3 regions of the Aerococcus sp. 150760013-2 genome follow, and region 3 is predicted to be linked to each of the others. Evidence: predicted binding sites of a transcription regulator. Region 3 holds the regulator's gene; each other region holds the start of a gene.

Region 1 (11,128 bases), on a different contig from region 3:
GCCATACCTGTTGAATCCTTACGCGCAGCACGCGCACGTTCTCTTTGTGCTTTCATCGCTTCTTCAAAGCCAGATAAATCAACATCAATACCCACTTCTTCTAAGTATTCTTGCGTTAATTCTAATGGGAAGCCGTAAGTATCATATAATTTAAAGGCTTGCGCACCAGACATCACTTTATTATGTTCCGCTTCAAGCGTTGCAATCACTTCTTGAATAATCGCTTCCCCTTCATTGATGGTTTCGTTAAAACGATCTTCTTCTGTTTTAATTACATCCTGGATAAAATCTTGGTCTGCTTTCACTTCTGGATAGAAGTCAGCCATAATGTCCGCAACAACAGGTACCAATTTCGTTAAGAAGTTATCTTTGATACCTAAACGTCGTGCATGCATGATCGCACGACGGATTAAACGACGTAAGATATAGCCACGGCCTTCATTTGAAGGTAAAGCACGGTCACTAATGGCAAAAGTTACTGCACGAACGTGGTCAGCAATTACCTTATAAGAAACATCAGTTTCAGGTTTTTCACCGTATTTTACAGTTGTCCCTAACGTTTCGATTTCTTTAATAATCGGTAAGAATAAGTCTGTTTCAAAGTTGGTTGGCGCATCTTGGATGACAGAAGTCATACGCTCTAGCCCCATACCCGTATCAATATTCTTATGTTTTAAAGGCACATATTCGCCGTTTGGCATATGGTTAAACTGAGAAAAAACGATATTCCAGATTTCCAAGTAACGCTCATTTTCCCCGCCTGGGTACATTTCTGGGTCAGAATCTTCTAAATCTTGGTATTTAACCCCGCGGTCATAGAAAATTTCTGTGTCCGGACCACATGGACCAGCACCTAAATCCCAGAAGTTATCTTCCACTGGCACATAATGGTCATCAGATAAACCAGTTGCCTTACGCCATAATTCAACTGTTTCAGTATCCTCTGGGTAGTAAGTCATATATAGTTTCTCAGGATCTAATCCCAACCATTTCTCGTCAGTTAAGAATTCCCAAGCCCAAGGAATCACTTCAACTTTGAAGTAGTCCCCGATAGAGAAGTTCCCTAACATTTCAAATAAGGTATGGTGACGCGCTGTCACACCAACATTTTCAATATCGTTGGTACGAATTGATTTTTGTGAGTTGGTGATACGCGGGTTTTCAGGTACAACAGAGCCATCAAAGTATTTCTTCAAGGTTGCTACCCCTGAGTTAATCCATAATAATGACGGATCTTGAACTGGCACTAATGAAGCACTTGGCTCCACACTATGGCCTTTAGATTGCCAAAAATCTAGCCACATTTGGCGAATTTCTGCTGATGTTAGTTGTTTCATAGTTGTCCTCCTCAAAATAAAAAAACATAGCTTTGCAAATTGAGGACGACTTTGCGCGGTACCACCTCATTTGCAATGCTATGTTCACATTACCTCTCTAATTGCTGGATAACGCTAGCGCGTAGCCTTTCGACTAAATGTTTAGAAAGAGAGCATTTTATGGTTGGATGCTTGCACCTAATCATCCTCGCTAAGGTTCATAAAATATGGTTCTTTCCACTTGTAGACTTTACAGTCTTTTCACATTCCAGATTATACTGACATAATGCCTAATTTGTCAAGTTTTCAAGCCGGTAAATCAATTAAAAATCTTCCGGCTTAATCCCTTCCATTCCAATCATAGGGTCAATTGAATGACTCAGGACTAAATCAGCTGTCAGACAAAAGTCTTCAACTGCTGAATCACTGTTAGCTGCCACTCCCTGATATACATGCTCTTCGGTGGCGTCTCCAGTTCCTGGACTGGAATTTTCCGCTAAATCACCATCTGATGTCGTTTCTGCCCGACTTTCAGCTTGATTTTTTGCTGTTGTCGCATCTTTTTCTTCTATTTCCGCTGCAACCGCCGTTGCCATCCGTTCATCAATATCCACAGCTTCCATTAAAAAGTCTTTCAGCTGGGTTTGCCGGCTAGCATCCACATTTTGAATAGCCGTTTGAAAGGCCTGGGGTTCACCACACATAATCAAGGACTGCTTGGCCCGCGTAATCCCCGTATATAATAAATTTCGCTTCAGCATCCGGTGGTGTTGCGGCACTAACGGTACAATCACAATTGGAAATTCAGAACCCTGTGATTTATGAATAGAAGTGCAGTAAGCTAAAGTAATTTCATTGAAGTCATTCCGTTCATAAGTCACTTCAACCTCATCAAATTGCACCACAATTTGATCTACTTTATTAGTTGTTTCCTTAGCAAAAAAGATTGCCACTATTTCTCCTAAGTCTCCATTGAAGACATTTTTCTCGGCTTGGTTTTTCAGCTGCAAGACCTTGTCCCCAACTCGGAAGGTCTGTTCAAAATAGACGAGCTCCCGGCGTTTGCCGTCGTCATTAGGGTTTAAAACAGCCTGCAACCGCTCATTAATATGGTTGATCCCAGCCTGTCCTTTATAAAGTGGTGCTAGGACTTGAACATCTCGTTTTTGATAGCCTTTGTCAACAGCCCGCTTAGCCACAATAGCTACTAAGTCTGCAATTTGATTAGCTTGCACCTTGAAGAATGACCGATCTCGTTGGTTCATCATCAAATCTTTAGGCACAATCCCCTGTTTAATCTGATGAGCTAATTGGACAATGGTCGACTGGTTTTTCTGACGGTAGATTTCATCTAATTCGCGTGTTTTAACCGTTTGTGATGACAACAAATCAGCTAATACTTGACCAGGACCTACTGAAGCTAACTGGTCTTTATCCCCCACAAAAATGACCTGCATAAATGAAGGGACACTTGAAAGCAATTTATAGGCAAGCCATGTATCCACCATGGACATTTCGTCAATAATCAATAAGTCAGTTTCTAGCTGCATGCCTGACTCTTCGCCGTCTTCGCTGTCATCCTCTTCACCTGTTAAACCAAGTAAACGGTGAATAGTTGATGCTGGCAGATGGATCATTTCAGTCATTCGTTTAGCGGCTCGTCCTGTTGGGGCGGCTAAAGAAATTGGAAAGGCACCTGGGTCATATTCTTCTACATTTAAGGAAATATTATTTAAACGAGCATACAATTGGACGATGCCGTTTAATACCGTTGTCTTACCTGTCCCTGGTCCCCCAGTTAAGATAAACATTTTGGAAGTTAACGCCTCTTTAATGGCTTTCTTTTGAGCCTGTCCGTAGGAAATACCTAAGTCTTGTTCTAGTTTTTGGATTTCTTCGTCTAAATCAACACCCGGATATTGGGGTTGATACTGAGGTTGCTGCATTTGCCCCATCATCTTGGCAATACCCACTTCAGCAAAGTATAAAGTTGGCAAGGCAACTCGCCCTTCTTCAGATAAGATCAACTTACCTGTTTCGTTCATATCTGAAATGGTATCTTGAATGCGTTTGGCTTCAATAAATTGTGACTGCCCGTGCATCAAGACTTCTTGGGTTTTCTCAATCAGTGGCTCCTCCATCACAAAAGTGTTCCCTGATTCAAAAGTGGCTAAGTTTAGGACAAACATGACACCCCCAGCAACCCGGACTGGTGAATCCAAGGGGAAACCAATATTTAAAGCGATTTGGTCTGCTTTTTGAAAACCAAAACCGCGGATATCGTCGATCAAAATATAAGGATTTTCTTCAATAATTTCGACCGCTTCGTTATGGTAGAGGCCATAAATTTGCCCAGCCAACCGCGATGAAAAGCCCATCTCAGCTAGCTTAACGAAAACTTGTTCATTCCCTCTTTGTTCAACCATCCGCTCATGTAGCATAGTTCTAGTCTTTTTAGACAAACCTTTAACCGCTTTTAAGGCTTCTGCATCATTTAAAATAGTATCAATGGTTTGGTCGCCAAAAGCATCAACAATACGACTGGCTATCGTATCCCCAATTCCTGGAAATTGTTCGGATGATAGAAAGCGAATTAACCCTTCTTTAGAGGTGATTTTCTGCGCTTCATAAGAAGTTACTTGGAATTGAACACCATATTTAGCGTGGTCCACCAATTTACCTTTAAAATGATAGGTCGTCCCGTCCTGCATAGTTGGGAAGTTTCCCGTCATCACGATTTCTTTTTCTGAATACATGGTATTGGTTTCGTCTATTTCAACTGACATTACCCGATAAAAGTTGCTTTCATTAAAAAAGAAGGTCGCCTTTACCTCACCTATGACATAATCTTCACTTGTTGGTTGATTCTGATTTTGTCGCATGTTGGCTGCTCCTTCCTCGTCTTAGTAATCTTACATATTATAGCATATTCAAGTAGTTCAGAATGGATAGTTTTATAGGTATCTAAGTCATTTTGCCTATAGAAATATAATAAAAAAAAGACGTGACCATGACATCACGCCTCTTCTATGTTAGTTTGAATTGTTTGAATAGTTGATTGAAGTGTTTAAACGTATTGCAATTCTGCTACTTCTGAATTTTTGAAAGCAGCATCAATTGTACCGCCACCTAGACATTCTGGACCGTCGTAGAATACAACTGCTTGTCCAGGGGTGATTGCACGTACTGGTTCTGCAAAAGTGATTTTCGCAGTCCCATCTTCATTGATATCAACATGGACTTGTGTATCTTTTTGACGGTAACGGAATTTCGCTGTGCAATCAAAAGAAGTTGCAGTAAATTCGTCATCGACAAATGATAGGTCACTCGCCATTAAGTAGTCTGCATATAATTTATCGTTGTGGAAGCCTTGGCCAACGTATAAAACGTTTTTAGCTTGGTCTTTCCCTACAACGAACCATGGTTGATCAGATTCGCCACCGCCACCGATGCCTAACCCTTTACGTTGGCCGATTGTATAGTACATCAAGCCCATGTGGTCACCCATTACAGTCCCATCTTCAGCAATCATTTTACCAGGTTGTGCTGGTAAAAAGTTACCTAGGAATTCTTTAAAGTTCTTTTCACCAATAAAGCAAATACCAGTTGAGTCTTTTTTCTTAGCAGTTGCTAAGCCTGCTTCTTCAGCAATTCGACGTACTTCTGGTTTTTCTAAATGGCCTAATGGGAACATGACACGTTGTAATTGATCTTGTGATAATTGGTTAAGGAAGTATGTTTGATCCTTGTTATTATCCAAACCACGTAACATGTGCACTTTGCCTTTAGAGTCGCGTTCAACTTGCGCGTAGTGGCCAGTTGCAACATAGTCAGCCCCAAGTTCTAATGCATAGTCTAGGAAAGCTTTAAATTTAATTTCCTTATTACACATTACGTCTGGGTTGGGCGTCCGGTCACGTTTGTATTCATCTAGGAAATAAGTGAATACCTTGTCCCAATATTCCTTTTCAAAGTTAATCGAGTAATAAGGAATACCGATTTGCGCGGCTACTGCGGCAACGTCTTTGTAATCTTCAGTTGCTGTACAGAAACCATTTTCGTCTGTGTCATCCCAGTTCTTCATGAAGATACCGATGACATCATACCCTTGTTGTTTCAGTAATAAGGCTGTTACGCTGGAATCAACGCCACCACTCATACCGACTACCACGCGGGTATTTTTATTTGGATTATTTTCTACCACAACATCACCATCTTTCTGCCATAATTTTACGATTGAAGGTCGTATATTAGGTTGTTAGTAGAGATTATAAAATCACAAGTACAAATTATACAGGCTGTAGCAAAAAAAGCAAGCAATACGCTTACTTTTTTCGAGTATATTTATCTACTATAGTCTATACAATTTCTTCAAGGATACCCATAGTGACCATATCCGCTTGTAACCGTTCAACCGCTTCTTGCAGTGGTGCCATCGAATCGTTTTTATAAACATTCACCACTTGCATACCGTTCAAATTAGTCACAGTCATAGAAAAACCATCAAGGCTGCTATTCACTTTCATTTTGAATAAAACTTCGCGGCTATCATTAAATGATGCGGTTACTACGCGTTCGAATTCAAAGTTCCCTTGTTTACCCTCTTGGAATCCGTAGTCTCTAAGGGTATATTTCTTCACTGTATCGGCTAGTTTAAATTTCTTACTAGCCCCTTTCAACTGGACACTTGCTGTCATTGCCATAATCTGTTCCCCTCCACTAAAAATAACTATTTAATTGAAGCAAAAATATCTAAAATTTGATCAATATCTGAAAATTCAGTTGGGTCTCCAAAAGAAAGTCGTAGACTTTCTGCGATTCGCGGCGAATCCGCCCCGTACATAGACACAAGCACGCGTGATGGTTCAAGTGATCCTGCTGTACATGCTGAACCTGCTGATAAGTAAGCATCTCTTAAATCTAGCTTGATTAAAACTTGATCAGATGGGTGACCTGGCCAATAGATATTTAAGACATGGGCCAATTCTGCTTCAGTCGGACCATTGATTTGGAAGTCTAAGCCACGTTCTAGAGCGCCCTCCAAGAAATGTTGACGCAAGGCCTTTAAGTGGTCTTGGTGTTTTTCCATATTGTCATATTGCTTTTCGATTGCTTTAGACATGCCCAAAATTAAAGGTAAGGCTTCTGTTCCTGCCCGATGTTTGTTTTCTTGGTTACCCCCGCGTATATAAGGGGCAAAATCCGCCTTAGCATTCCGGTAATACATAAAGCCTATTCCTTTTGGCCCGTATATTTTATGGGCAGACATAGATAAGGCATCGATGTGCATTCTTTCCACGTCTAAAGGAATATTCAAATATGTTTGGACAGTATCTGTATGGAAGAAAATATCCTTTTCATGTAATACATCGCCAATAGCATGAATGTCTTGCAAGGACCCGACTTCGTTATTGCCGGCCATAATGGAAACTAAAATTGTATCTGGTCGGATGCTGGCTTTAAATTCTTCAAAGTCGATATGCCCTTCTTCATCAAAGTCTAGATAAGTGACGTCAAATCCTTGTCTTTCAAGGTGACGCATAGTTTGGTAGACAGAAGAGTGTTCTGCAGCTGTTGTGATCAAATGCTTGCCTTTGTTTGCAAGTCTGGCAACAGTTTGGTTGATGGCTGAATCATTGGACTCGGTCCCACCAGACGTAATGATAATATCATCCGCATCAGCGTTAAGGGTACGCGCAATTTGTCTGCGGACCTTCTCCACCTTCTGCTTAGATTCACGCCCAATCTTATACAAACTTGAAGCATTACCGAAATCATCATGCATGGCTTTTGTAATGACTTCAATGACTTCTGGGTCAACTGGCGTTGTTGCGGCGTAATCTAAATAAATGCCTTTCATTATTTTCCTCCCGTAAATTTTGTTTTCTCAGGGAATAGGAAGCTTAACAGGTCTTTTGTAATCCGTTTCCCCTCTCCCATTGCTGGGTAAATATGCATCATCATCATTGGGTTAAAGTTGGCTTCAATTAATGCATAGTTATCTGTACTTGCTGGTTGGTGAATGTCTTCAATCATTAGGTCCAATCCGGCAATATTCACCCCTAAAACAGCCGCCATCTTCACAGCAATTTCCTTATAAGAATCATGCATATCGGCTAAGACTTCAATAGAATCTCCACCTGTTGAAATGTTTGAATTCTCTCGTAAAATTACTTGTTGCCCTTCAGGCACCACATCCGTTGGTGTCAAGCCTTGTTGTTTCAAGGTATTCACTTCGATGTCCCCTAATTGGATGATTTCTAGTGGCGAACGGTGGTCCCGTCCTCGTTTAGGGTCTTTATTCTTTTTAGCGACCAATTCTTCAACTGTTGACTGACCGTCTCCAATCACATTAGCCCCAACACGGTTGACAATAGACAGGACTTCCCCTTCTTGCACGTAAAAACGGTATTCAGTGCCAAATGCAAAGTCTTCGATTAAAACTGTATGGTCTTCTTTAAAGGCGATATCTAAAGCTGCCTTAAATTCGTCCGCCGTCGCGCCTTTCTTAAAGATTGAAATCCCAATCCCCATATTGGTTGATTTTGGTTTAATCACAAAAGCTTTGTCTTGGTATAAGGCGGCTACTTTCATTGCTTCACCAAATTGGTTAAATTCTAAACTTTTTGGCACATGAATGCCGTGCTCAGCTAATAAGGCCTTAGTGACTACCTTATTCTCCATAACATAGTGACCAATATAAGGGTCTTTGCTAGTAATGTTAGCATTCTTCACGATTTCCTTGTGGGTCTTATATTTTAGACGGAGCATCTGGTCATCCCGGTCCAAAATATCCATTTGGTAGCCTTCTTGGATGGCATCAAACATTAGAATCTGGGTTGATAATTCCATATCTTCAAAGCCACCTAAAGCATAAGGTTTAGCCCAGGCTGACTCGTAGACCTCTTCCGCGAATTGGCGACCTGCTTCTAAGTAGCCATCAACATCTTTCATAGTCGTCATCATTTGGCTAGCTGGCGTTAATGCTGGGTCTTTCATCCTGTCTACCATCAATTGTGTCGTTTCAATAACCGATTGATCAGCTTCAATCGCCACTAACATGTCTTGCATGTCTTGCAAAATAGATAACCCTTCGTCCATAGCTTGCGTTTTTTGGAAAGTTTCCTCTTCAGCAACCTTAGTCTTCAAGTCAATCCCGTAATGGACATCTGTCATATTGGCATCTTTACAGGACCAGACTAAGTACAAGATGAAGTATTTCATAAAGTCAATGTCAGTTGCTTTAATCCCGTAAGCGGCATCCGGTTGAATATCTAACAGTCTAAATTCTAGGTACTTAATCCCATTATTCAGTAGAGACCGGGCTTTGTTGGCACCACGTAATCGAACATTTGAGTAAAATTCTTTCTCAGCGATTAAACGCCCCTCAGTCACGTTGGCCTCTAATTGCGTCACATAGTCCTCTAGATTGTCATAAGTAAAGGTCACATCATTCTTATTAATATATCCTAGACGTGAGTTTCGAATTGACCGCACTGGGTGTGCAAATTTATCTGATGGCACACGGAAAAAGCTGTCATCCGCAATTGGTGCCGCCCCAAATAAATAAACTAAAATCCACTGGTAACGTAAGAAATTACGAGATAAACGTAGGTAAAAATCAGATTGGAAATCTTTTAGCGATTGGCTATTGCCGTCTACTTTTTTCGCCTCTTCATGGACTAGTTGAATGAAAGCAGGTGAAATCTGCATATTATAGTGAATACCAGAAATCATCTGCAATTTTTTACCGTATACTTCTACTAAATAGTCCCGGTAGTCAACAGCAGCTGGATCTTCTAAATCTGCCACTTCAATCAAGTCATCCGCCGGCAAGGCAGGTGGCATTGAGTATGGCCAGATCCGTTCATTTTCCGTTAATGACTCAATCGCCACTTCATGTATCGCTTGCAACCATTCCATGACATGGTCCGCAGAATAAACTGGTGGTGTCACCAATTCTAATTGAGATTCCGCAAAGTCCCGTTGAATATAAAATGACGACGTTGACCCATCCACTTTTTTAGGGTGCGGGGTTAAGGCCAACTGCCCCTCAGGTGTAATCCGGTGACCCTCTCGTTCAATCCCTACCGATGCCTCTTTGAAGGCGTGGCGAATCTCTGCTTGTTGAATGAATGACTGTAACCAATTCATATGTAATCTAACTCCTCATCTACTCTTCTACCATCCGTATAGCAATGGTTGTTCGACTTATTTTATCATTAATGTGCTTGTCAGACCATTTTTCTGTCTTACTTTTTATTGGAAAACGAACGTATATTCGCTAACCTGCATCACCTATGTTATAATTAAGGGGAGTATAGTCAAGAGAGGAGCCAGTTAAATGCCACAAAACAATCCCTTAGCCTTTCGCATGCGACCGCGGTCAGTCGAAGAAGTTGTCGGCCAACAACATCTGGTTGGAGAAGGCAAAATCATTTTCCGAATGGTAAAAGCCATGCAATTATCATCCATGATCCTATATGGACCGCCGGGCATTGGGAAAACGTCTATTGCCTCAGCCATCGCTGGGTCAACGAAATATGCCTTTAGAAAGTTAAATGCCGCAACAGATAGCAAGAAGGACTTACAAGCGGTCGTTGAGGAAGCTAAATTTTCTGGCGGTATCGTCTTATTGCTAGACGAGATTCACCGACTAGATAAAACAAAACAAGACTTTCTACTACCCCATTTGGAATCAGGCTTGATTACTTTAATTGGGGCCACAACTGAAAATCCCTTTATTAACACTAGTCCAGCCATCCGGTCTCGGGCCCAAATCTTTCAATTAGAACCACTGGATGAAGCAGATATTAAAACTGGTTTAGAACGGGCCTTAACCGATAGTGACCGCGGATTAGGCAGTTTTCCAGTTGACATTGATGACAATGCTATCGATCACTTTGCCCATGCAGCCTTTGGTGACTTGCGGTCGGCCTTAAATGCCCTAGAACTAAGCGTTAAATCAACAGATGAAAATGCGGATGGCCGTATCCATATTACTTTGGATATCGCGGAAGAAAGCATGCAGATGAAATCATTCTCCCACGACGCGGATGGAGACATGCATTATGATGTCATTTCAGCCTTTCAAAAATCTATCCGCGGAAGCGACGTGGACGCTGCCCTCTTATACGCAGCACGCTTAATTGAAGCCGGTGAATTAACTATTTTATGTCGGCGATTATTAGTCATAGCCTACGAAGATATTGGTTTAGCCAACCCACAAGCAACTGAACGAACGGTAGCTGCAGTTCAAGCGGCCAACCAATTAGGCCTACCAGAAGCTCGGATTCCTTTAGCCAATGCCATTATCGATTTAGCCCTATCGCCTAAATCCAATTCGGCCATTCAAGGAATTGATGCCGCCCTTGCTGACGTGCGGGCTGGTAAATCTGGTATCATTCCAAAACACCTAAAAGATGCGCATTATAAAGGCGCTGAAAAATTAGGTCACGGCAATGAATACAAGTTTCCACATGCCTACCCTAACCACTGGGTAGCCCAACAATACCTGCCAGATACCCTAGTTGGTAGACGGTATTACGAAGCAGGAGACACTGGGAATTATGAGCGGGCTTTAGCTGAAAACCGCCGTAAACGTGAAGGTAAATAATCACTTATAAATATTAAATTTATAGTAATTGTCGGCTTTTTCAGGCCCTAAAACTTGAAATTTCCCTCAAAAGATTGTATGATATTTATAAGAAGAATTCCTCTGTAGTGTTCGCGATTTCTTTACATGTGTTGACCGAACAATTAGCTATCTAGGGAACTGCCAAGGTTTATGGATATAACGCCTCATCACGAGG
Region 2 (11,128 bases), on a different contig from region 3:
AAACCAGCGATGAACTTAATGTCTGGTATTCCTTCTATTGTATTTGGTTATTTCGGTTTACAAGTATTGGTTCCAGGAATTCGAACTTTTTCAAGATCTTTAGGAATTGCATCAAATGGTATGAGTATCATGACAGCGGGTATTGTTTTAGCAATTATGATTTTACCTACTATTATTACCATGTCTGAGTCTTCGTTACGTGCTGTACCAAAAACTTACTATAATGCGTCAGTTGGATTAGGAGCTGATCATGATAGAACTTCTTATGTTATCATGATGCCGGCTGCTAGATCAGGGATCTTTTCTTCTATCATCTTAGGTATTGGTCGAGCTGTTGGTGAAACAATGGCAGTTATCATGGTTGCAGGGAACCAAGCAATTTTCCCACGAGGCTTATTCCAAGGTGCACGTACAATGACTGCTAATATCATCTTAGAGATGGCTTATGCAACTGGTACCCACCAAAGCGCCTTAATTGCAACAGGTGCGGTGTTATTTGTTATTATTTTGATTATCAATGGTATCTTCGCGTATGTTAAGAGAACGGGGGTAAATAACTAATGTCTAAAGTACTACGTGGATTTACATATTTCTTTGCAGCAGTTACATTTGCTGCCTTAGTATGGATCATCGGTTACGTATTAGTTTCAGGTGTCCCTCACTTAACAGCTGACTTATTCTCATGGAAGTACTCAACAGATAACGTTTCAATGATGCCTTCAATTATCACAACAATCTACGTAATTGGGGGCTCATTACTTCTTGCTATTCCATTTGGTGTATTTGCTGGTTTCTACCTAGTAGAGTATGCTGGTAAAAATAACAAATGGGTTGAAGGTATCCGTATTGCGACTGATACCTTAACAGGTGTGCCGTCTATCGTATTTGGTTTATTCGGTATGCTAGCCTTTGTATCTGCAGCAGGATTCCAATATTCATTAATTTCAGGTATTCTTACTTCAGCAATTATGGTATTACCATTGATTATCCGTAATACTGAAGAAGCCTTAATGTCAGTTAAAGACAATTTACGTCAAGCAAGTTTCGGTTTAGGTGCGGGTAAATTACGTACTATCTTTAGAATCGTATTGCCAATCGCTATGCCAGGTATCTTGTCAGGTATCATCCTTGCTATCGGACGTATCGTTGGTGAGACAGCAGCCTTGATGTATACATTAGGTACATCAACATCACTACCTAATTCAATCTTCTCTTCTGGTCGTACATTGGCTCTCCATATGTATGTATTATCAAGTGAAGGTTTGCACCGTGATCAAGCGAATGCTACTGGTGTAATACTATTATTAGTTGTATTAGTAATCAACGGCTTATCTACATGGTTATCACAACGATTTACAAAAGGAGGACAAAATTAATCATGGTTGAAAACAACAATCTTAAAATTAAAATGCAAGCAGAAAACATGGACCTTTACTATGGTAACTTTAAAGCCTTAGAAGGTATTAACATGCCAATTTATGAAAAACAAGTAACAGCATTAATTGGTCCTTCTGGATCAGGTAAATCTACTTTCTTAAAAACATTAAATCGTATGAATGACCTTGTTGAAGGTTGTCGTATTGAAGGTAAAATTACATTAGACGGTAAAAGTATCTTTGACCGTGACATGAACTTAAATACGTTACGTAAAAATGTTGGTATGGTTTTCCAACAACCAAACCCATTCCCAATGTCAATCTATGACAATGTTGCTTACGGACCGCGCACTCATGGTATCCGTGACAAGAATGAATTAGATGAAATTGTTGAAACTTCATTACGCGGTGCTGCAATCTGGGATGAGGTAAAAGATGACTTAAACAAAAACGGTATGGCTATTTCTGGGGGGCAACAACAACGTGTTTGTATCGCGCGTGCCTTAGCAGTTAAACCTGACGTATTATTAATGGATGAGCCAACTTCAGCATTAGACCCAATTTCAACGCTAAAAGTTGAAGAGTTAGTACAACAATTACGTGACGACTACACCATCGCAATTGTTACCCATAACATGCAACAGGCTGCGCGTGTTTCTGACTACACAGGATTCTTCTACGCAGACCCAGAAACTGGTCCAGGTAGATCTCACATTATTGAATTTGGTGAAACAGACCAAATCTTTAACAACCCAACCAATACACAAACAGCAGATTATGTTGCTGGACGTTTTGGTTAATCCATATTCCAAACCAATAACCTTTTCAAGCCACTGGCATTTGTCGGTGGTTTTTCTTTATGCGCAAATCAGGTAGCTAGTGGAGGGTAGGGGCTTTTCGGTGAGGATTGGTTCGGTACAAACAGAATATTTTTGCTGATGTACTAAGGTGAATATTATGCAACGAACATACGTTTGTGTTAAAATAGAAGAGTATTTGAGACAAATTATTCGCAACAAATGCGAACTATGTCATAATAGATGAATAGATATAAGTGATAAGGTATAATCATTGATTGCTGAACTTTAAACGAGGTTTAGTAATGAGGTATAACAATAAGGAGTGGCATGATTGAGAGATTTAATTAAAGTAAGGGGCGCTCGTTCCCATAATCTAAAAAATATTGATATTGATATTCCCCGCGATCAAATGGTCGTTGTAACTGGTTTATCAGGATCTGGGAAAAGTACTTTAGCCTTCGATACCTTATATGCAGAAGGACAAAGACGTTATGTAGAAAGTTTATCGGCCTTTGCACGTCAATTCTTGGGTAATACAGAGAAACCAGATGTAGATTCTATTGAAGGGTTAAGTCCAGCTATCTCAATCGACCAGAAGACTACCTCAAGAAACCCACGTTCAACAGTAGGAACGATTACTGAGGTGAACGATTATCTTCGTTTATTATATGCTCGGGTTGGCCAACCAATCTGCCCAAATGATGGGACAGAAATTACGAGTGAATCTTTAGACCAAATGTTAGACCGGATTTTAAGTTTGCCTGAACGGACTAAAGTGCAAATTCTATCTCCAGTTGTTTATGGTAAAAAAGGTCAACATAAAAAAATCATCGACGGTATCCGTAAACAAGGATATGTCCGTGTGCGTATTGATGGCGAAATCTATGACATCGATGATGTACCTGAATTAGATAAGAATAAAAAACATCAAATTGATATTGTGATAGACCGTTTAGTGATTAAAGAAGATATTAGAGGGCGTTTAGCTGACTCTTTAGAAGCGGCTCTTAGATTAGCTGATGGCTATGCAGTCTGTGATTTGATTGATGGTGACGAAATTCTCTTTTCAGAGCATTATTCATGCCCCCACTGTGGATTTACAGTAGGTGAATTAGAACCCCGTCTATTCTCATTTAATGCGCCTTATGGAGCATGTGAGGAGTGTACTGGTTTAGGTTCAAAAATTGAAGCTGATCCTAATTTAATTGTGCCAGATAAAAATAAAACATTAAAAGAAGGGGCTATCGTACCTTGGGATTCAAAAGGTTCTGCTTTCTACCCAACCATGTTGGAACAAGCAGCTACTGCCTTTGAGGTGCCAATGGATGTACCTTTTAAAGAACTTACACAAGAACAACAAGACCTGATTTTATATGGGTCTGGCGAAGAAGAATTCCATTTCTATTATCAAAATGAATTCGGATCTGTTCAAGATAAAATGCGGGTATTTGAAGGGGTTATTCCAAATGTCCGTCGTCGTTACCAATCTAGTCAATCTAAGGCTATGCGAGAAGCTATGGGTCAATATATGACCGAATTAGAATGTCCTGTATGTCATGGTAAACGTTTAAATCGTCAAGCCTTGTCAGTAAAAATTGGTGGTCAAGATATTGCTGAAGTAACCCATAAAGCGATTGTGGATACCATTGAATTTTTCGAGGGGTTAGATTTATCTGAACAAAATACGACGATTGCTCAACCGATCATGCGTGAAATTGCCTCACGGTTAAACTTCCTAGAAGAAGTGGGCTTAAACTACCTAACTTTAGACCGATCTGCAGGTACTTTATCAGGTGGGGAAGCGCAACGTATTCGTCTAGCTACTCAAATTGGATCAAACCTTTCTGGAATCATGTATGTCTTGGATGAACCTTCGATTGGATTACACCAAAGAGACAATGACCGTCTGATTAAATCATTGAAACGTATGCGTGATTTAGGTAACACCTTGATTGTCGTTGAACATGATGAAGAAACCATGCGTGAAGCAGATTATCTAATTGACATGGGACCTGGTGCTGGTGAATATGGTGGCGAAATTGTGGCTGCAGGTACACCAGATGAAGTGGCAAATAATAAAGACTCTATCACAGGGCAATACCTAAAAGGTGCCCGTAAAATTGATTTGCCAGAAAAAAGACGTAAAGAGGATAGAGGGGCTATTCATATTAAGGGCGCTAGTGAAAACAACTTGAAAAATGTTGATGTGGATATTCCAATTGGCCGCCTAAATGTGATTTCAGGTGTTTCTGGATCAGGTAAATCCTCATTAGTTAATGAGGTCATGAAAAAGTATCTGATACGTGAACTAAATAGAGCAAAGATGCCTCATGGTAAAGTAGATGAAATTTCTGGCTATGAATCATTAGATAAGGTTATTGATATTGACCAAAGTCCAATCGGGCGTACGCCACGCTCTAACCCGGCAACATACACATCTGTGTTTGATGATATTCGTGATCTTTTTGCACAAACCAATGAGGCTAAACTACGTGGTTATGGAAAAGGGCGTTTCTCATTTAATGTTAAAGGTGGCCGTTGTGAAGCATGTAAAGGTGATGGTATTTTAAAAGTTGAAATGCATTTCCTACCTGATGTATATGTACCTTGTGAAGTGTGTCATGGAACCCGTTATAATTCAGAAACCTTACAGGTAAAATATAAAGGTAAAAATATTGCAGAAGTTTTAGACATGCGTATTGAAGAAGCTTTAGAATTCTTTGCGGCAGTGCCAAAAATTCGTCGTAAATTACAAGCAATTATGGATGTAGGTCTTGGTTATGTCACATTAGGTCAACCAGCGCCAACCCTATCAGGTGGGGAAGCCCAACGGATGAAATTGGCCTCTGAGTTACAACGTGTAGCAACTGGTAACACCTTATATGTTTTAGATGAACCAACTACTGGTCTACATACAGAAGATATCAAGCGATTAATTGGTGTTTTACAACGTTTAGTAGATGCTGGTAACACCATTGTCGTGATTGAGCACAATTTAGATGTGATTAAAACTGCAGACTATATCGTGGATATTGGCCCGGAAGGTGGTGCTCAAGGTGGTAAAATCGTAGCTTCTGGTACCCCTGAAGAGGTTGCTAAAGTGAAAGGCTCATACACAGGTAAATACTTAAAACCATTGTTGAAAAAATAGAATAAAATAGAAAAACACTATGTTGACGATAAATATTACATTCATCTTGAAACATAGTGTTTTTTCTTTAAAATGAAAGATTATGAGAAGGAAGTGGGATAGTAGTGAAAATTGTACATACAGCGGATTGGCATATTGGAAAAGTGGTCAATAACCACTCTCTAATAGAAGACCAACGTACCATATTAAGCGACTGGCTAGCACAAACTGTCGCTTTAAAGCCTGATTTGGTGATTATGGTAGGCGATTTATATGACCGGACTTTACCTAGTGGTGAAACGGTTCAGTTAGTCAATGAAACGCTAACGAAAATGTCACAAGAACTAGCTTGTCCCATTTGTATTATCGCTGGAAACCATGATTCAGGTGAACGAGTAGGTTATGCTGCAGGTTTACTGTCAGGACAAGGCTTACACATGGCTGGTGTCCCTAGTACCGAGATTCGAAAGGTTGAAGTTGGTGACGCAGATGTGTATCTATTACCATTTAGCGATCATCTAACAATTAAACGTCTATATCCTGAAGAAACTATCCATAGTATTGAGGATGCCACTAAGGTACAGGTAGCGCGAATTAAAGACAAATGGGATCCTAGTCGGGTCAATATCATCCTTTACCATGGTTATGTAACTGCTGGGGCCATTGAAGGGGCAGGGGAAGACTTAGAAAAATCCGATTCAGAACGTCCCTTGTCCATTGGTACCAGTGAATATGTACCCCATACCATCTTTGATGGTTTTGATTATGTGGCGCTTGGTCATTTACACGGACCGCAACAAGTAGGTAGTCCGCGAATTCGCTATTCAGGTTCGCCCTTGAAGTTTTCTAAGTCAGAAGTTCATCATCATAAGGCCTTTTTAGAGATCGACTTGGATAAAAAGGCGGACACCATTGAAGTTGTGAAGCATGAATTAAAGCCTAATAAGGATATGCGGATTATGCGCGGTCAATTTGAAGATTTGTTACAAGGGCAATCAGATGACTATATTTTCTTTGAACTAACGGACGCCTATGCTCAGCATGAAGCCATGAATCGCTTGAAGAAACGGTACCCAAATGCCATGAGCTTAGAGTATGTAGCTTTAGAAAATAGACAGCGACAAGACTTGAAATCCAAACGTCACGAAGTGCAAGCAACACCTGTATGGGACCAGTTTGCTCAGTTTTATCAAAATAATACGGACCAAGAATTATCAGCCTTCCAAGCGGAAATTGTCCGTGATATTTTCCAATCAACCTTAAAGGAGGATAAGGCATAGTGAGACCTATTAAACTTGAATTGCAGGCTTTTGGCCCTTATAAAGAAAAAACGAGCCTAGACTTTACAGACTTAGGTGATCAGAACTTATTCTTGATTTCAGGGTCCACTGGTGCTGGTAAAACGACCATTTTTGATGCCATTGTTTACGCCTTATACGGAAAGACTTCTGGTTCATCGCGTGATATTAATGAATTGAAGTCGCAGTTAGCTGAAGATGAAAGTGTTGCTTATGTACGGTTAACCTTTATGATTCACGGGAAAACCTATACGGTGGAACGGATTCCCAAGCAAAAACGGCCGACTAAAAGGGGCTTAATTCGAGAGCAAAATGCCGAGGTAACCTTAGAAGGGGAAGATTTTTCACTAAATAAAACGCAAGAAGTGGATAGTAAGTTAGTTGAAGTTCTTGGTTTGTCAGCAGATCAATTTAGACAAATTGTCATGTTGCCACAAGGAGAGTTTAAAAAACTCTTGGAAGCTAGCTCGGGCGAAAAGGAAGCCATTTTACGGACCATATTCCATACTGATTATTTAGACCGGTTCCAACAAGCCATTGCAGAACGGTTTAAGCAAGCTAACCAGGAAGTGGGCGCCTTGAAGAAACAGGTAGACCAACATAGCCAATCATTTGTGACGTTTGTAGATAATGAAGCGATAGCAATCGCGGAAAATGTTGATGAAGAGGTCGATACGGCTGACAAGAGCTTGACAGAAAAAGACCGGGTTCAAAATTGGGTAGACCAAGAAGATTATCAAAATCTTTCTGAATGGGCTGGCACTAAAGTAGTTGACTTGGACAAAAAGAATGCCGATTTAAGTCAACAAATCACTGGTTTTGAGACTACTATTCAACGGCTAGAAGGCTTTATTAAGCTTTTAGCTAAACAGGATAAATTGCATCACCAAGAAGCTTCCATCAAAGAACGTGAAGCGACCATTACTAGTGAACGAAAGTCTTTGCAACAGTACCGTGAAACACAAAGCGCTTACCAGTTAATCCAACAAATTCAAAAACAAGCGCATAAACAGGGGCAATTACAAAACCTGGTGAATGAGAAAACGGGCTTATTACAGGAAGCGAAGGGTCGTTTGCAAACTGTCAAAGCAGAGCAAGCTGACTGGCAAGACCAGATTCAACAAGTAGATAGCTTGCGAGCAGAATTGCAAGACTTGGCTATCCAAGAAAATAAATGGGATAACTATTTAATACAAGAAGGTAGTCTCAACAAGCAAGTAACTTACGGCCAAAGTTTGGCTGAACAAGCGACAAAATTAACCAGTCAGATTCAAGACCAGGAAAAAGCGGTCAAAGCTGGGCAAGCATCTCTGAAAAAACTGCAAGCAGAGTTAGAACAAGTAGTGGATCTCAACCAACAACAAGTCCTAGTTGATCAAAAAATCTATCAATATAATTTGTTGGAAAAAAATTATGAGGACATGGTGAAAACCAACCAACAGATTGCAGACCTTACTGTTCAAGTAGAAGCTGACCAGAGAGTCTATCAAGCAAAAGTAGACGGACGAAATCGTTTGGAATTGGCTTATAGCCAAAATCTGGCAGGAGAATTAGCCAGTCAATTAGTTGAAGGTCAACCTTGTTTAGTTTGTGGATCTATTCACCATCCAGCACCAGCTGCTGTGCAAGAGGATGCAGTGACAAAAGAAATGGTTGAGGCAGGGGTGGAGGCTGCGCAAACAGCTTTCCAATCTTATTCAAGTAAAATAGAGCGTCTATCTGCCATTCAGGGGACGTTTGACCGAATAATTGCTAACCAAGATATTGAAGGCATAGCGACGGATGCGACAAGTAATCATGAAAAACTTGAAGTATGGCGGGCTCATCTAGATAAGGAAGCTGAAGACATTCAACAAAGCAAGTCTCATTTAGATAAGTTATGCCAGACCAAGCAAGATTTGGACAAACAATTAAATGACTCGACTAAGCAAGTGGATGAAGCGAAGGCGACTTTGAATAATATGCAAATCGAGGCGTCAACTCTTAAAGGGCAAACAGCGTCTAACCAAAGCGCTGTTGAAGAATTGCGGAAAGAAATCGACCAATTAAAAGATCAATTAGTTGGCAATTCAAAAGCTGCTGTCACAGCTGAATACGAGGCAAAAAACAAGACCTTAGCGGAAATTACAACTAAAGACCAAGAGTTGAAGACTCAATTAGATAAGCACCAGCAAGAAGTTGCTCAGCTAACCACACAGATTGCAGGATATAAAGATCAAATCAAGCAAGGGCTAGTAGAATTACAAGCTGATCAAACTGCTTTGGATAACGTGATGGCCGACCGTCAAGAAAGTCAGGAAGACATCTGTCAAATCCATCAAAGTCAAAAGAATTGGGCAGCTATTGAAAGTGAAATTCAACGTTTTGATAATGAGGTTTATGCCTTTAATGAAAACAAAGCAACAAATCAAAAAGAAATTGAAACAGCTGGCTTAGATAAAAATGCCGAGACTTACCAAGCGGAAATTGCCCAAGAACGGATTAAATTAGCTGAATTTAAAGCTAGAAAAGATCAGGTGATTTCAATCAAAGCCCAATTAGACCATGCTATTTACCTATTTAAGGATAGTTTCGCATCCTACCAAGAAAAAGGGCGTCATTTCGGGGAACTATCGCTCTTAAACAAGGTAGCCAATGGGAAAGAGAAGGCTTTTGGCTATATTTCCTTTGAACGCTATATTTTAGGTTTGTACTTTGATGAAATTCTCCAATATGCTAATGAACGATTGATGGCCATGACTCAAATGCGGTATGAATTTAGACGGATTGTCGAAGGACAGTCTGGTGCAGGGGCTAAAGGACTTGACCTAGCTGTCTTTGACTACCAAGCTGGTGGGAAGCGGTCGGTCCAATCTCTATCTGGTGGAGAAGGCTTTAAAGCTTCCTTAGCCTTGGCCCTTGGTCTGTCTGACGTGATTCAAAATGATGCCGGTGGTATTGAAATTGGCACGCTCTTTATTGACGAAGGTTTTGGTACCTTAGACCAGGAATCCTTGCAACAAGCGATTGAAACCTTGACTGATTTGCAACAAGCGAGCGGCCGTATTGTTGGGATTATTTCTCACGTGGCTGAATTGAAACAACAAATTCCAGTCCACTTACAAGTGTCTGCCAGCAACGACGGGTCCAAAGCCTTTTTTACAGGGGTTCAATAGGGCTAAAATCAAACAATTGTGAAATTAGGTCCATAGACCTATGACATTTACCTCCAAAGTTGGCAAAATATAGATAACAAAGGAAAGCTAAACAACTAGGAGGTTGTCACAATGACGAATCATAAAGAACGTATTTTAAACTTAGTTAAAGAAGGCATTTTAACAAACGAAGAAGCGATTATCTTATTAGAAAATAGAGCGAAGCAAGCTGAATCAAACCCTACAACACAAACGCAAGTTGAGGAAGAAAAAGATATCTTAGATGACTTTTATGCTGATTGGGAAAATGACCAAGCGGTAAATCAAGATGATATTACTGGGCGTACACAAAAAGTGGCTATTCAAAAAGACTTGGAAGCGTCACTCGCAAGCAAGTTAACTGAGCGTCAAAATTTGGTTAACCAAGAAGAAAAATCTGAAGTGACTCATATTGAAATTGACCGTTTGACTGAAGAAATCAACCAATTGACGGAGCAAATCCACCAATTGAAAGAAGATATTATTCAAATCGATGCGGAAAATCCAAGACCATCAAAAGCGACGGCACAAGTAGATTCAAAAGTTGACGAAAGCCAACCGATTGAAGAAGAAACTCAAGCAAATGCTTACGACTACAAAAATATCGTTGGCGACTTCTTCACTAAAACACGGTCAGTTTTAGACCAAGTGCAAGATAGGGTATCAAAAACTGTTAAATTTGAAAAAGGTAGCGGATCAATTCCAATTCCTAAATTGATTACCCATGATTTTGAAGCGACCTATGAATACACTGAACCATTATCAATGGTGGATATTCAAATTGCGGCTGGTCAAATTGAGTTAACATCTTGGGACCAACCAACTACGAAATTAACAGTCGTTGGTAAGTTATACGGCGATTTCGAGGAGGAAGATGCGCAAACTGCCTTTGAAAAAAGAGCAAACCTAGAATTTGTTGACGGGGCCTTAAGCTTGAATATGATTTCTCGTTTTATCAAGACAGATATTGTGGTACAAGTGCCAAAAGACCGCTTAGACTTTATTAAAGCGAGAACAATTTCTGGCCCTGTAACGGTTGAAGATATGGATACGAATGATATCTATATTCAAACAGTTGACGGCGCGATTAATATCGAAAACTTTACAGCTTCAATGATTGAAGTGGATACGAAAAATGGTCAATTAACCTTAAACGATGTGGAAGCCTTGGATTTAGTGGTGAAATCATTGAATGGTAGCCAACGATTGAAAGGTCACGTAGAAAATGTATTGATGGAAACCTTAAACGGGGACATCGTGATTACAATGGACGCAAAACCTTTAGTTCGTGCCCAAGTAGAAACAAAAAATGGCGATATTAAATTGAATATGCCAGCAGGTACAGCGGTTG
Region 3 (11,128 bases):
ATTTTTGATATTCCAAAGGACTTATCAGCAATTAAAAACCTGATAAACCAGGCGGCAATTGATAATATTTATATCTATGCTTATTCTGCGGTCAATGCCTACATGGTTGGAAAGCCAACCCGGCAAGAATTCGGCCAATTATATAAATACTTACAAGGCCACGGAACAGTTCCACTGGCGGGTAAGGAACAGGCATTGGCAGACTTCTTCAAAATTTCTAAAGTGAAACTTGATTTAATGGTGAAAGTCTTAGAAGAAGCGGAATTGGTTAAATGGCATAATACTGATTTAGTGACCTTACCGGTAAATGAAAAGGTAGACTTATTGGCTACTCAAACCATGGCCGATTGGGAAACCCAAATCAATAATGAACGACTCTTACGGTATAATGATGTTACGATGATTAAAGATTATTTCTATTCAGGAGGAAAATAATGGATTTTAAACAATATGTTGCAGACGTACAGGACTTCCCAGAGAAAGATATTTTATTTAGAGATATCACGCCTTTGATGGGGAATGGTCCAGCCTTCCACGAAGCAATTAATGAAATCGTGGAATTTGCACGTGAGAAAGATGTAGATGTGGTTGTTGGACCAGAAGCCCGCGGATTTATCGTTGGTTGTCCAGTTGCTTATGCATTAAATATTGGCTTCGTTCCCGCACGTAAAAAAGGTAAATTGCCTCGTGAAATCGAGTCAATCGATTACGGTTTGGAGTACGGTCAATCAACCCTACAAATCCATAAAGATGCGATTAAACCAGGCGATAAAGTCTTAATTGCAGATGACTTATTGGCAACTGGTGGTACCATCGAAGCTTGTGTATCATTAATTGAAAAATTAGGTGGCGAAGTTGTCGGTGCAGCCTTCTTAGTAGAATTAGATGAATTCAAAGCCAGAGAAAAAATCGCTGGTACTGACGTATTCTCATTGATGCACTACTAGTATGAAGTAGTAAAATAACAGAAAACATGACCAAATCCCTATAGGGCGAAATTTGGTCATGTTTTTTTGCATAAATAATAGCATATTGGTCGAGCAATCATTATTAGGCGGTAATATTCAATTCAGGTACAGCTCATAAGACGGGAAGGCCATGACATATTGATCACCATCACAAGTTACTGTTAATTGACCACTAAGTGTATCAAAAGATACTTGAATCGATATAGTTCATGATGACGAAAGCTGTCGCAGGTCCACGAAGGTCAATTTACCGTCGAGGGTAAACCAACGTAAATGGTAGTTGCCAGCTTCTTTAACCGCGAAGGCTGTTTCTGACAGGATATTTTCCTTTGTGATGTTAATTATCAAGTTTTCTGGTAACCACTTTTCTAAAATACAGAAGCAGGATTAGCTTCAAGTAATTGTTCTACAAATGCATCGACGATATATTGCTTCATATACTTTACGCCTGCAATATGGAATATCTCTTGCGATTAATTTAGTGGATATTTCAAAAATGTAAATAGGTGATTGTCGTATAGGCATCGACATGGTTAATTTGAGTGAAAAAAAACCATGATGATCATCGGATAATGGATGCCACCATGGTATAAGGAATTAATAAGTATGTTCTCTAAATAAACTGATTACGCGTCCTAAAATTTGTACGTCTGGTAAAATAATAGGCTCTAAGCTATGGTTTTCTGGTTGTAGGCGAATATACCCATCCTCTTTAAAGAATCGTTTACAAGTAGCTTCACCTTCGTCTGTCATGGCGATTACAATATCACCATTTTGGGCAGACAATTCTTGACGAACGATAACGAAGTCTCCGTCTAAAATACCTGCTTCAATCATTGAATCACCACGGATTTTCAGCATAAATAGGGATTCTGATTGGTTTTTCAAAGTAGGCGGAATAGGGAAATAATCTTCAATATCTTCAACGGCAGTAATTGGTTGACCGGCAGTTACCGTACCAATCATTGGGATACCTTGACTAGATACACCTAGTAATTCCAAGCCTTTTTCTGTGATTTCCATAGCACGCGGTTTAGTCGCATTCCGAAGTAGATAACCTTGCTTTTCTAATTGAGAAAGGTGGCCATGGACTGTAGAAGTTGAAGATAGGTTCACGGCTTCACAGATTTCCCTTACTGTTGGGGGGAACCCTTGACTTTGAATGTTTGAATAGATACATTTTAGAATTTGTAGATGACGTTCTTTCATTAGCTGTACTCCTTTTTTGTGGGTTATGAGTTCTAACTATTCACGTTTTATTTATAATCAGTATAGCACATACGTTCGGTCAATACAAACGTACATTCGATGAATGTGAAAATACTGACCAATATTCCTCTGATAGCCTAGTGTTTGGTATAATAGAGGGCATAATCATACACGTAATAAGATAAAAGAGGTGTCAAACATGGGAAATAAGGGTTTCTTATTTATTTTTAACCAAGCTGCTGGGAAAAAGAAGAAGGCCGATATAAATGCATTGGTATTAGACCGGGCTTCAAAAGCAGGATTGAATAAAGACGATATCTTTTTAGTGTATTCGACATCAAAGGCGTCTAGCCAATTTTTGATTGACCGTTTTTCAGAAAAATATCGAGATGGGGTAGTTGTTGCCTGTGGTGGCGATGGAACTGTCCATTCAATCGGGAATTTGATGATAAATACTGCGCTTACTTTTGCTATCTTGCCCTTAGGTACTGGGAATGACTTATATACGGGCTTATATGGCAACCGTTCGGTTAAAGACCAGATTGACCATATTTTTAAGGGTAAAACGAGCGAAACGGATGCCATTTATATTCCTGAATTAGACTTATATGCTATGAATATTTTGAGTGTTGGCGCCGATGCGAATGTTGTTTTTCAAGCCAATGACTTTAAAGAAAAGCATAAATTCTTGCAAAAATACGCCTACATGGCTTCAATTCCAAAGGCCTTACAAGCAGGTACGGCATTCGATATTCGCCTAACAGCCAGAAAAGAAGGGGCAGAGTTGATGCTGATGGATGGGCCATATATTCTTGCCGCATTGTGCAATGGGGTTATGTATGGTGGAGGTTTTCAGATCAACCCTGATGGTCAAGTGAATGACGGCCTTCTAGAATTGGTTTATGTACAAACTATGCCTAAGCATAAAATATTGGCTGTCTTATACAAGTTTTTCGCTGGAAAGCACGAAGATTTGGCAGAGCTAGATAATGTAATATGTGATGAAGTAGTTTATGCCAGTAAGGATGGCAGCCCGATGGTCCTGAACTGTGATGGGGAAATTTATCAATTACCAATATTTACCTGTCAGGTGAAGAAACACGCTTATAAACGGATTATTTAGAAAATATATGTAGTAAAAAGACCGACTGGTTTGATGACTACCCTTGCGAGCGAGCTAGGGGGAGCAATCTGCCAATCGGTCTTTTTGTATATTCAGTGATGAGTTTTTAATATCGACACTTAAACGATTTTTGTTGGTGTGACAAAGATCGTTTTTTGTTCAAAGTAATTCACGAATCCAGGTTTACTTCCGTTTGGTTTTTTCACGTGTTTTACTTGCGTGTAATCAACGGGCACATTATTGGATTGGCTATATTTTGAAAAGGCTGCGGCTAATTCAGCTGCTTGGATGATTTCAGCTTCACTAGGTTCATCGGTTTCTAAAATAACATGTGAACCAGGAATATCCTTGGTATGGAACCAAAAGTGGTTTTTATTGGCCTGGCGCATGGTTAATTGGTCGTTTTGTTTGTTGTTTCGACCAACTAAAATCCGGTTACCTTCCACTGTTTTATATTCACGCGGTTTAGCTGAGCCATTATTTGACCGTTTTTTCTTATCTTGTTTTTGTTTTTTAAGATAACCCTGGTCAATTAATTCATCCCGTATATCCGCCAATTCATTTGGTTCGGCGAAGTTCAATTGGGTTTGGATGGATTCTAAATACTGGATCTCAGCTTCAGCAACGACTTTTTGTTTTTCGATATGATTGATGGCATTCCGTAGTTTATTATACTTATGGTAGTATTTCTGCGCATTTTGTGACGGTGTTAAGGCAGGGTCTAAGCTAATCGTAATGGGTTGATCATTGTCGTAGTAGTTGGCTAAAGTTACTTCAGTTTGGCCTTTTTCAATTTGGTAAAGGAAGGTTGTCAATAATTCACCTTTTAACTGGAAAATGTCGGCCTTAGATGATTTCTCCATATCCTGGTTTAAATTAGCCAACCGTTTGTGTTGATGAGTCAGATTCTTCTCAACGACTTGAATAATGGCATTACCGACTTGACGGACATAATCATGCTTACTCTTCTCTGCATAATAAGCCGTTAATAGGGCGCTCAAATCGTCATAATGACTTTCTTCCCCTGAAATTGTTGTGTAAGGGAAGACTAAGAAATGTTGCTTATCATCTTGGACCACTAAGGTTGGATTTGGATTTTCAAAGTCCGCACAGAAGTCTTGAATCACTTGATAAGGTTTACGACTATCTTTTTCAATTAAGCTTGCCAATTCAATTGCTGAATCACGACCTAATCCCATAAGTTGACTCTGTAAGAATTTAGCTGTCATTAAGGACTTGTCGGATTCAAAGTTTTCGCCAACCTTAAAGGGATTAACCTGGTTTTGGATTGGGGGCAGTTGGTAAGTCGCCCCAGGTAGGATCGTTCTAAAAGTATTTTGGTACATGGGCACATGTTTGATGGCATCGATAATCTTTTTATCCTTATCTAATAAAAAGATATTTGAATGACGACCCATAATTTCAACAATCAATTGTTGCTGGCTAGCGTCGCCTAATTCATCTCGTCTAGTTAAATTGAAGAGGATAATCCGATCATTGTCGTACTGTTCAATGCTATCAATAATGTTCCCTTCAACATACTTACGCAATACCATAGTAAAGTTTGGTGGGGTTTCTGGGTTATTATAAGCTTGTTCTGTGACTTGGATACGCCCAAAACTTGGATGGGCTGAAATCAATAATTTGTGGTTTTTGCGATTTGCGCGAATTGTTAAGACCAACTCCATATCGTATGGCTGTTGGATTTTATGAATGCGTCCGCCCGCAAATGTTGTGTTTAATTCTTTAATCAGTGCATGGGTAAACATACCGTCAAATGACATGTAAGCACCACCTTCCTAGCGTTTCATTATAAGGGATATTGGCGATTTTAGCAAAAGTTGCGATTTTTCGCTGACAAGATTTTTTCTAGGCAAAAATGCTCATATTCCAGATATTATGCTTGTCATTTTTCTCATGATTTGTTAATATTTGTTTAATGAGATATCAAAGACGAAGGGAGCCACTCAAATGTTAACTGCTGTGCAAACAATGAAATACTGGCAAAGCCACATGAATTAGTTGTATCTGCACGAGTGCGCATAGATACAACTTCAGTTTTCTGGACTGTATTTATGTGGAGACAAAATTTGAGCCTTTCAAAATAACCCCCACATAGACATGATAGTAATGATTTATCAATCAACTATGTGGGACCCAGCGTCCTACAGTTTAGAGTGGGGCGTTTTTTATTGTCAAAATTAGGAGGAAAGACATGAAGAAAATTTCAAGTATGGGTGCGGTATTAGTGCTTGCCCTTTTTGCATTATATCTAGCAATGCCAACCCTTATTGCAAAACGAGAAGGGCTAGAAGCTACAGGTCAAGAGGTGGATAAATCTCAATTAGTGGAAACAGAAGAAGACATCACTATCGGTTTATTACAATTTATCCAACATCCTTCATTAGACCAAATTAAAGATGGTTTCTATGATGGCATGGCTGAGCGTGGCTATGTAGATGGTGAAAACATCACAATTGACTACCAAAATGGCCAAGGAAACCAATCTGATTTAGCCATGATTGCGAATGCTTTTCTTGCTGAAAATGCAGATATTTTAGTCGGCATCGCAACGCCAGCTGCTCAAGCTTTAGCCAATGCTGCTAACGGCGATCGTCCGGTAATCTTATCTGCGGTATCAGACCCAGCTAACAACGGTTTTATCGCTTCTGATGAAAAACCAGGGGCTAATGTAACAGGGGTTACAGATATGGCACCAGTTGCAGAACAATTTGATTTAATGCAAGAAATTTTACCAGATATGGAAAATGTCGGCATTATTTACAATTCTTCAGAATCGAATGTAACCAAAACGGTTAGTGAAGCCAAGGCTGAAGCTGAATCAAGAGGATTGAACGTAGTAGAATCTACCATTACTTCAACAAATGACCTAGCATCAGTTGCTGAACAATTGGCTGGCCAAGTGGATGTTATCTGGGTACCAAATGACAATACAATTGCTAGTGCTATGGATACCTTAATTCAAGTAACAGATGCAAACGGCATTCCAGTTATTCCAGTAGTAGACGCTATGGTTGCTGACGGTGGGTTAGCGACAGTTGGTATCAACCAATATCAATTCGGTTTAGATACAGCGACAGTAGTAGCAGATGTCATTGAAGGCGCAGATACAGCAACTTATCCAATTATCTATAATGACAAAACAGATACCTACATCAATACACCTAAAGCTGAAGAATTGGGCTTTGAACTACCAGAAGAATTGATTGATGCGGCAATTGATGTTAACAGTGACGAATACGCTGAATTAGTTGGCGAATAAGGAGGGGACCATATGGACATGATAATTAGTGCTTTTTCTCAAGGGACAATCTGGGCTGTAATGGGTCTTGGAATCTATATTACTTTTAGAATTTTAAATGCACCGGATATGACAACTGAAGGGTCGTTTGTATTGGGTGGTGCCATTGGTGCCCAAATGCTTTACTTTAATATTGATCCTTTTACGACATTGTTGATTTCATTTTTAGCAGGTATGGCTGCAGGTGCTATTACAGGGTTTTTAGTAACCCGCTTGAAAATTAATCCGTTATTAGCAGGGATTATTACCATGACAGGGATTTACTCAATCAACTTGAAAATCATGGGTAAGGCCAACATGTCATTATCAACGGTGACGACTTTAAAAAACGCGATTGCTGGTTCATCCTTGCCACGTAATGTAGATACCATTGTGATTGGTTTAATCGTTGTGGCAGCTATTATTTTCCTGTTAACTTACTTCTTTAAAACAGAAATGGGGCAAGCTTTGATTGCAACAGGTGATAACATGCAAATGGCTAAATCACTAGGGATTGAAACGTCAGAAATGACTATGCTTGGTTACATGCTAGCCAATGGATTGATTGCTGTGTCAGGTTATATTGTCTCTAGTGATAACGGCTATGCTGATATTCAAATGGGTGTTGGTACTGTTGTTATCGGTTTAGCTTCTATTATTATCGGGGAAGTCCTATTCCGCAATGTGAAATTAGGGGTTCGTTTTATCACAATCCTAGTTGGTTCAATTATTTACCGTTTACTATTAACGATTGTCTTAATGATGAACTTTGAAGCGAATGACTTCCGTCTATTCTCAGCAATTATCGTTGCTTTATGTCTGGCAGTTCCAACCATTCAAAATAAAGTGGCTGACTACCGTGAATACAGAAAGGTGGCTAAATAATGACGACCTTATTAGAAATTAACCAAGCGAGAAAAGTATTTAACAAACGAACACCGGATGCCTTTGCAGCCCTAGATGACTTATCATTAACAGTAGAGAAGGGCGACTTCATTACCATTGTTGGGGGTAACGGGGCAGGGAAATCAACCCTATTGAACGCCATTGCCGGCACCTTCCTGTTAGACTCCGGTGCCATCACTTTAAACGATAAAGATATTAGTCGTCTTGCTGAAGAGGACCGGGCTAAATTTGTTTCCCGTGTATTCCAAAACCCGTCAATGGGGACAGCACCACGTATGACCGTTGAAGAAAACTTATCATTAGCTTTGAAACGCGGTCAAAAACGAGGTCTAGGTTTAGCTATTAAAGAGGACAACCGCAAACAATTCCAAGAGGCATTAAGCCAATTGCATTTAGGCTTAGAAAATCGATTGGATGCTGAAATCGGCTTATTATCCGGAGGGCAAAGACAAGCGATTGCCTTATTGATGGCAACTATCACTAAACCAGAAATTTTACTATTAGATGAACATACAGCAGCTTTAGACGCAAAGACATCTAAACGTATTCTAGAAATTTCATCTGACCAAGTAAAAGACCATAACCTAACAGCCTTAATGATTACTCATAACCTACAAGATGCCTTACTATATGGTAACCGGATGATTCTTTTACACCACGGTAAAATCATTAAAGATTTTAGTAAAGAAGAAAAAGACCAGTTAACAGCAGGTGATTTATACCAAATCATGGCTGACTTGGCTGAATCAGACTATCAAGAACAAGAAAGTTCTATTTAACCAAATAAAAGCGTCACAGTCCAAATCCTTAATCATGATGATGAGGAAAAGGGCGTGACGCTTTTTTTTATAAAAATGACTGAAGCTTATCCTTCAGTCGTTTCATTTAATTTGATTAAACTAATTTTGCTAAACGGTCTGGTTGGAAACCGTAGAAAGCTTCTTCGTTTTCAGCAACGATTACAGGTACAGATTGGAAGCCCATGCCTTTAACTTCAGCTAATGCTTCTTCTGATTCTGTAATATCGATTGTTTGAAATTCGATTTCTTTTTCAGTTAAATATTTTTTTGTGAAATTGCATTGCATGCAATTTGGTTTTGTATATACAGTTACCATTATTATCCCCCTAAATATGCCACATGTAGTTGTGATTTATCTTATGAACACAATATATAGGGTTTATAGTCCTGAGTCAAGTTGTTTAGCTTAAATTCTTTTAGCAAAAAATGTAACTCGTTCTAAAAGCTTGATGTATGGGAATTTCCAAATCTATCAAAATTTAATGAGGATTTAGAAGTGCAAATTTGGTACTTCATTCATTATTAATGATCGAAACAACCAAGTTCAAATTCTACCAAAAATAAAGGCCTTTGTCACTTGTAACTTGAAAACAAGGGGGACGATTTTATAATGAATCAAAATCAACTATTTAGAACGGTTTGATTCTACTATAACTCGAGGAAATTACCAATATGACCAATTGGATGAATTGGTGGCCCAAAGCCGCGCGCAAGCCCGTGACGCAAGTGCTAGATGGGAAACACCGATTAACCTTGAAAAAACTGGTTTAGATGACCATGCTGTTCAAATTCCAGTGTATCAGTCCTATCAAGCAATTTTAGAAAATCCACAAGTATCTGATATCAACCGACCAGGTCAATCATATATCAACTATAGATGGGCCGATATTCAGACAGCGGAGTAGGGTAATGACAGATAATCTAACGTAATAGACGGTACTTTCAAAATTCCGTGTAAAACTGTTTATCATTTTGTCATAAAAAACTTTTCTTCTTTGGCGATTTTGTATATAATAAGTACTGTTCTCATTATATTGTAATAATTAAGAACAGAAAGTAGGAATTAACATGAATGCACAAGAATATATTAAGGTCACTCAAGAAAAATGGCACAAGCAATACGAAGCTGAACCAGAATTCATCCAAGTTTTAGACGAATTCTTAGATTCTGTTGCGCCAGTAATTGAAGAGCATCCTGAATATGTAGAAAAAAACATTCTACAAGTTCTAGCGATTCCAGAAAGAATCATTTCTTTCCGTGTTCCTTGGACAGACGATCAAGGAAATGCTCAAGTAAATACTGGTTACCGAGTACAATTTAACTCAGCGCTAGGACCTTATAAAGGTGGGCTTCGTTTCCATCCTACAGTAAACCAAAGTATCTTAAAATTCTTAGGTTTTGAACAAATCTTTAAAAATTCACTTACCGGCCAACCAATCGGTGGTGGTAAAGGTGGTGCTGACTTTGATCCAAAAGGTAAGTCAGACAACGAGATTATGCGATTCTGCCAAAGCTTTATGACGGAATTACAAAAATATATCGGTCCAGATAAAGATGTACCAGCCGGTGATATCGGTGTTGGTGGACGTGAGATTGGCTTTTTATTCGGCCAATACAAAAAATTACGTGGCTTTGAAAATGGTGTCTTAACTGGTAAACCATTATTATATGGTGGATCATTAGCACGTACTGAAGCAACTGGATACGGTGCTGTATACTTCTTAAACGAGATGTTAAAAGCTAAAAACGATACAATTGAAGGTAAACGCGCGATTATTTCTGGTGCGGGTAACGTAGCTATCTACGCTGCTGAAAAACTTCAAGAACTTGGCGGTACAGCGATTTCAGTATCAGATTCAACAGGTTACATCATCGATGAGACTGGTATCGACGTAGCCCTTTTACGTGATGTAAAAGAAGTTCGCCGTGAACGTTTAACTGCATATGCAGAAGCTAAATCTACAGCAAGCTACTTTGAAGGTTCTGTTTGGGACCACGAAATTGCAGCTGACTTAGCAATCCCGGCAGCAACACAAAATGAAGTGAAAAAACCACAAGCTGATCAATTAGTTAAAAATGGCGTGAAATTCATTTCTGAAGGTGCTAACATGCCTTTAGATGCACCAGCAACAGAAACGTTATTAGCAAATGATGTTTACGTTGGACCAGCGAAAGCTGCCAATGCCGGTGGTGTAGCAGTTTCAGCACTAGAAATGGCACAAAATAGCCAACGTCAAAGTTGGACATTTGAAGAAGTTGACGGCATGTTACAAGATATCATGAAAAATATTTTCAGCGAATCGAAAGAAGCTGCAAGCACATACGGTAAAGAAGATAACTTAATTGCCGGTGCAAATATTGCTGGTTTCAAAAAAGTTGCAGACGCAATGATTTCTCAAGGTTTAGTATAATTCAAATACATTACACACGATGTGTAAGCGAGAGGTTGGCTAATATGGTCAACCTTTTTGCGTGTAAAGGGTTAGGCATATTCTTTTACTAGTGCTAGAATGAAAGAAAAGGGGTGAAGTTTGTGACATTATCAAAGGTTGATTTGAATTTAACGGCTGTTAAAAGACTTATACCAGTTCGTGACGAGGACGCCTATAAAAACCTGTTTGGTCATGTCCTGATTATTGCGGGGAACCATGCCATGGGTGGAGCTGCCCAATTGGCGACCATGGCTACAGTCAATTCGGGGGCAGGTTTAACCACGATTGCAACTGATTCAGCTAACTTGCCCGCTATCCATACTGTTTTGCCGGAAGCCATGATTATCGATTGGACGGATGTGTTTGCTGTCAAGAAGATGATTGAGAA

What was found. Region 3 encodes LexA, which represses DNA repair genes until DNA is damaged. Its sites were predicted from a motif close to CNAACANNTGTTNG; they were not measured.
Region 1: the regulator LexA is predicted to act here: its motif matches at 9,587-9,600, upstream of ACUW85_RS04955 (replication-associated recombination protein A).
Region 2: the regulator LexA is predicted to act here: its motif matches at 2,340-2,353, upstream of uvrA (excinuclease ABC subunit UvrA).

The regions. Positions count from the first base shown of each region.
Region 1 is NZ_JBSEYI010000007.1:47,306-58,433, forward strand. Features, by position in the region: gene alaS (alanine--tRNA ligase) at 1-1,337, opposite strand, end outside; gene recD2 (SF1B family DNA helicase RecD2) at 1,640-4,198, opposite strand; gene mnmA (tRNA 2-thiouridine(34) synthase MnmA) at 4,384-5,475, opposite strand; gene ACUW85_RS04940 (hypothetical protein) at 5,675-6,019, opposite strand; gene ACUW85_RS04945 (cysteine desulfurase family protein) at 6,046-7,176, opposite strand; gene gshAB (bifunctional glutamate--cysteine ligase GshA/glutathione synthetase GshB) at 7,176-9,470, opposite strand; gene ACUW85_RS04955 (replication-associated recombination protein A) at 9,661-10,932, shown strand; RNA gene ssrS (6S RNA) at 11,029-11,128, shown strand, end outside.
Region 2 is NZ_JBSEYI010000014.1:17,132-28,259, forward strand. Features, by position in the region: gene pstC (phosphate ABC transporter permease subunit PstC) at 1-561, shown strand, start outside; gene pstA (phosphate ABC transporter permease PstA) at 561-1,376, shown strand; gene pstB (phosphate ABC transporter ATP-binding protein PstB) at 1,409-2,176, shown strand; gene uvrA (excinuclease ABC subunit UvrA) at 2,508-5,327, shown strand; gene ACUW85_RS08170 (exonuclease SbcCD subunit D) at 5,432-6,586, shown strand; gene ACUW85_RS08175 (AAA family ATPase) at 6,586-9,759, shown strand; gene ACUW85_RS08180 (DUF4097 family beta strand repeat-containing protein) at 9,871-11,128, shown strand, end outside.
Region 3 is NZ_JBSEYI010000001.1:48,789-59,916, forward strand. Features, by position in the region: gene recJ (single-stranded-DNA-specific exonuclease RecJ) at 1-435, shown strand, start outside; gene ACUW85_RS00245 (adenine phosphoribosyltransferase) at 435-947, shown strand; gene lexA (transcriptional repressor LexA) at 1,566-2,177, opposite strand; gene ACUW85_RS00255 (diacylglycerol/lipid kinase family protein) at 2,377-3,300, shown strand; gene ACUW85_RS00260 (NFACT RNA binding domain-containing protein) at 3,420-5,084, opposite strand; gene trpX (tryptophan ABC transporter substrate-binding protein) at 5,516-6,583, shown strand; gene ACUW85_RS00270 (ABC transporter permease) at 6,596-7,486, shown strand; gene ACUW85_RS00275 (ABC transporter ATP-binding protein) at 7,486-8,286, shown strand; gene nrdH (glutaredoxin-like protein NrdH) at 8,402-8,623, opposite strand; gene ACUW85_RS00285 (hypothetical protein) at 9,000-9,212, shown strand; gene gdhA (NADP-specific glutamate dehydrogenase) at 9,376-10,719, shown strand; gene ACUW85_RS00295 (NAD(P)H-hydrate dehydratase) at 10,842-11,128, shown strand, end outside.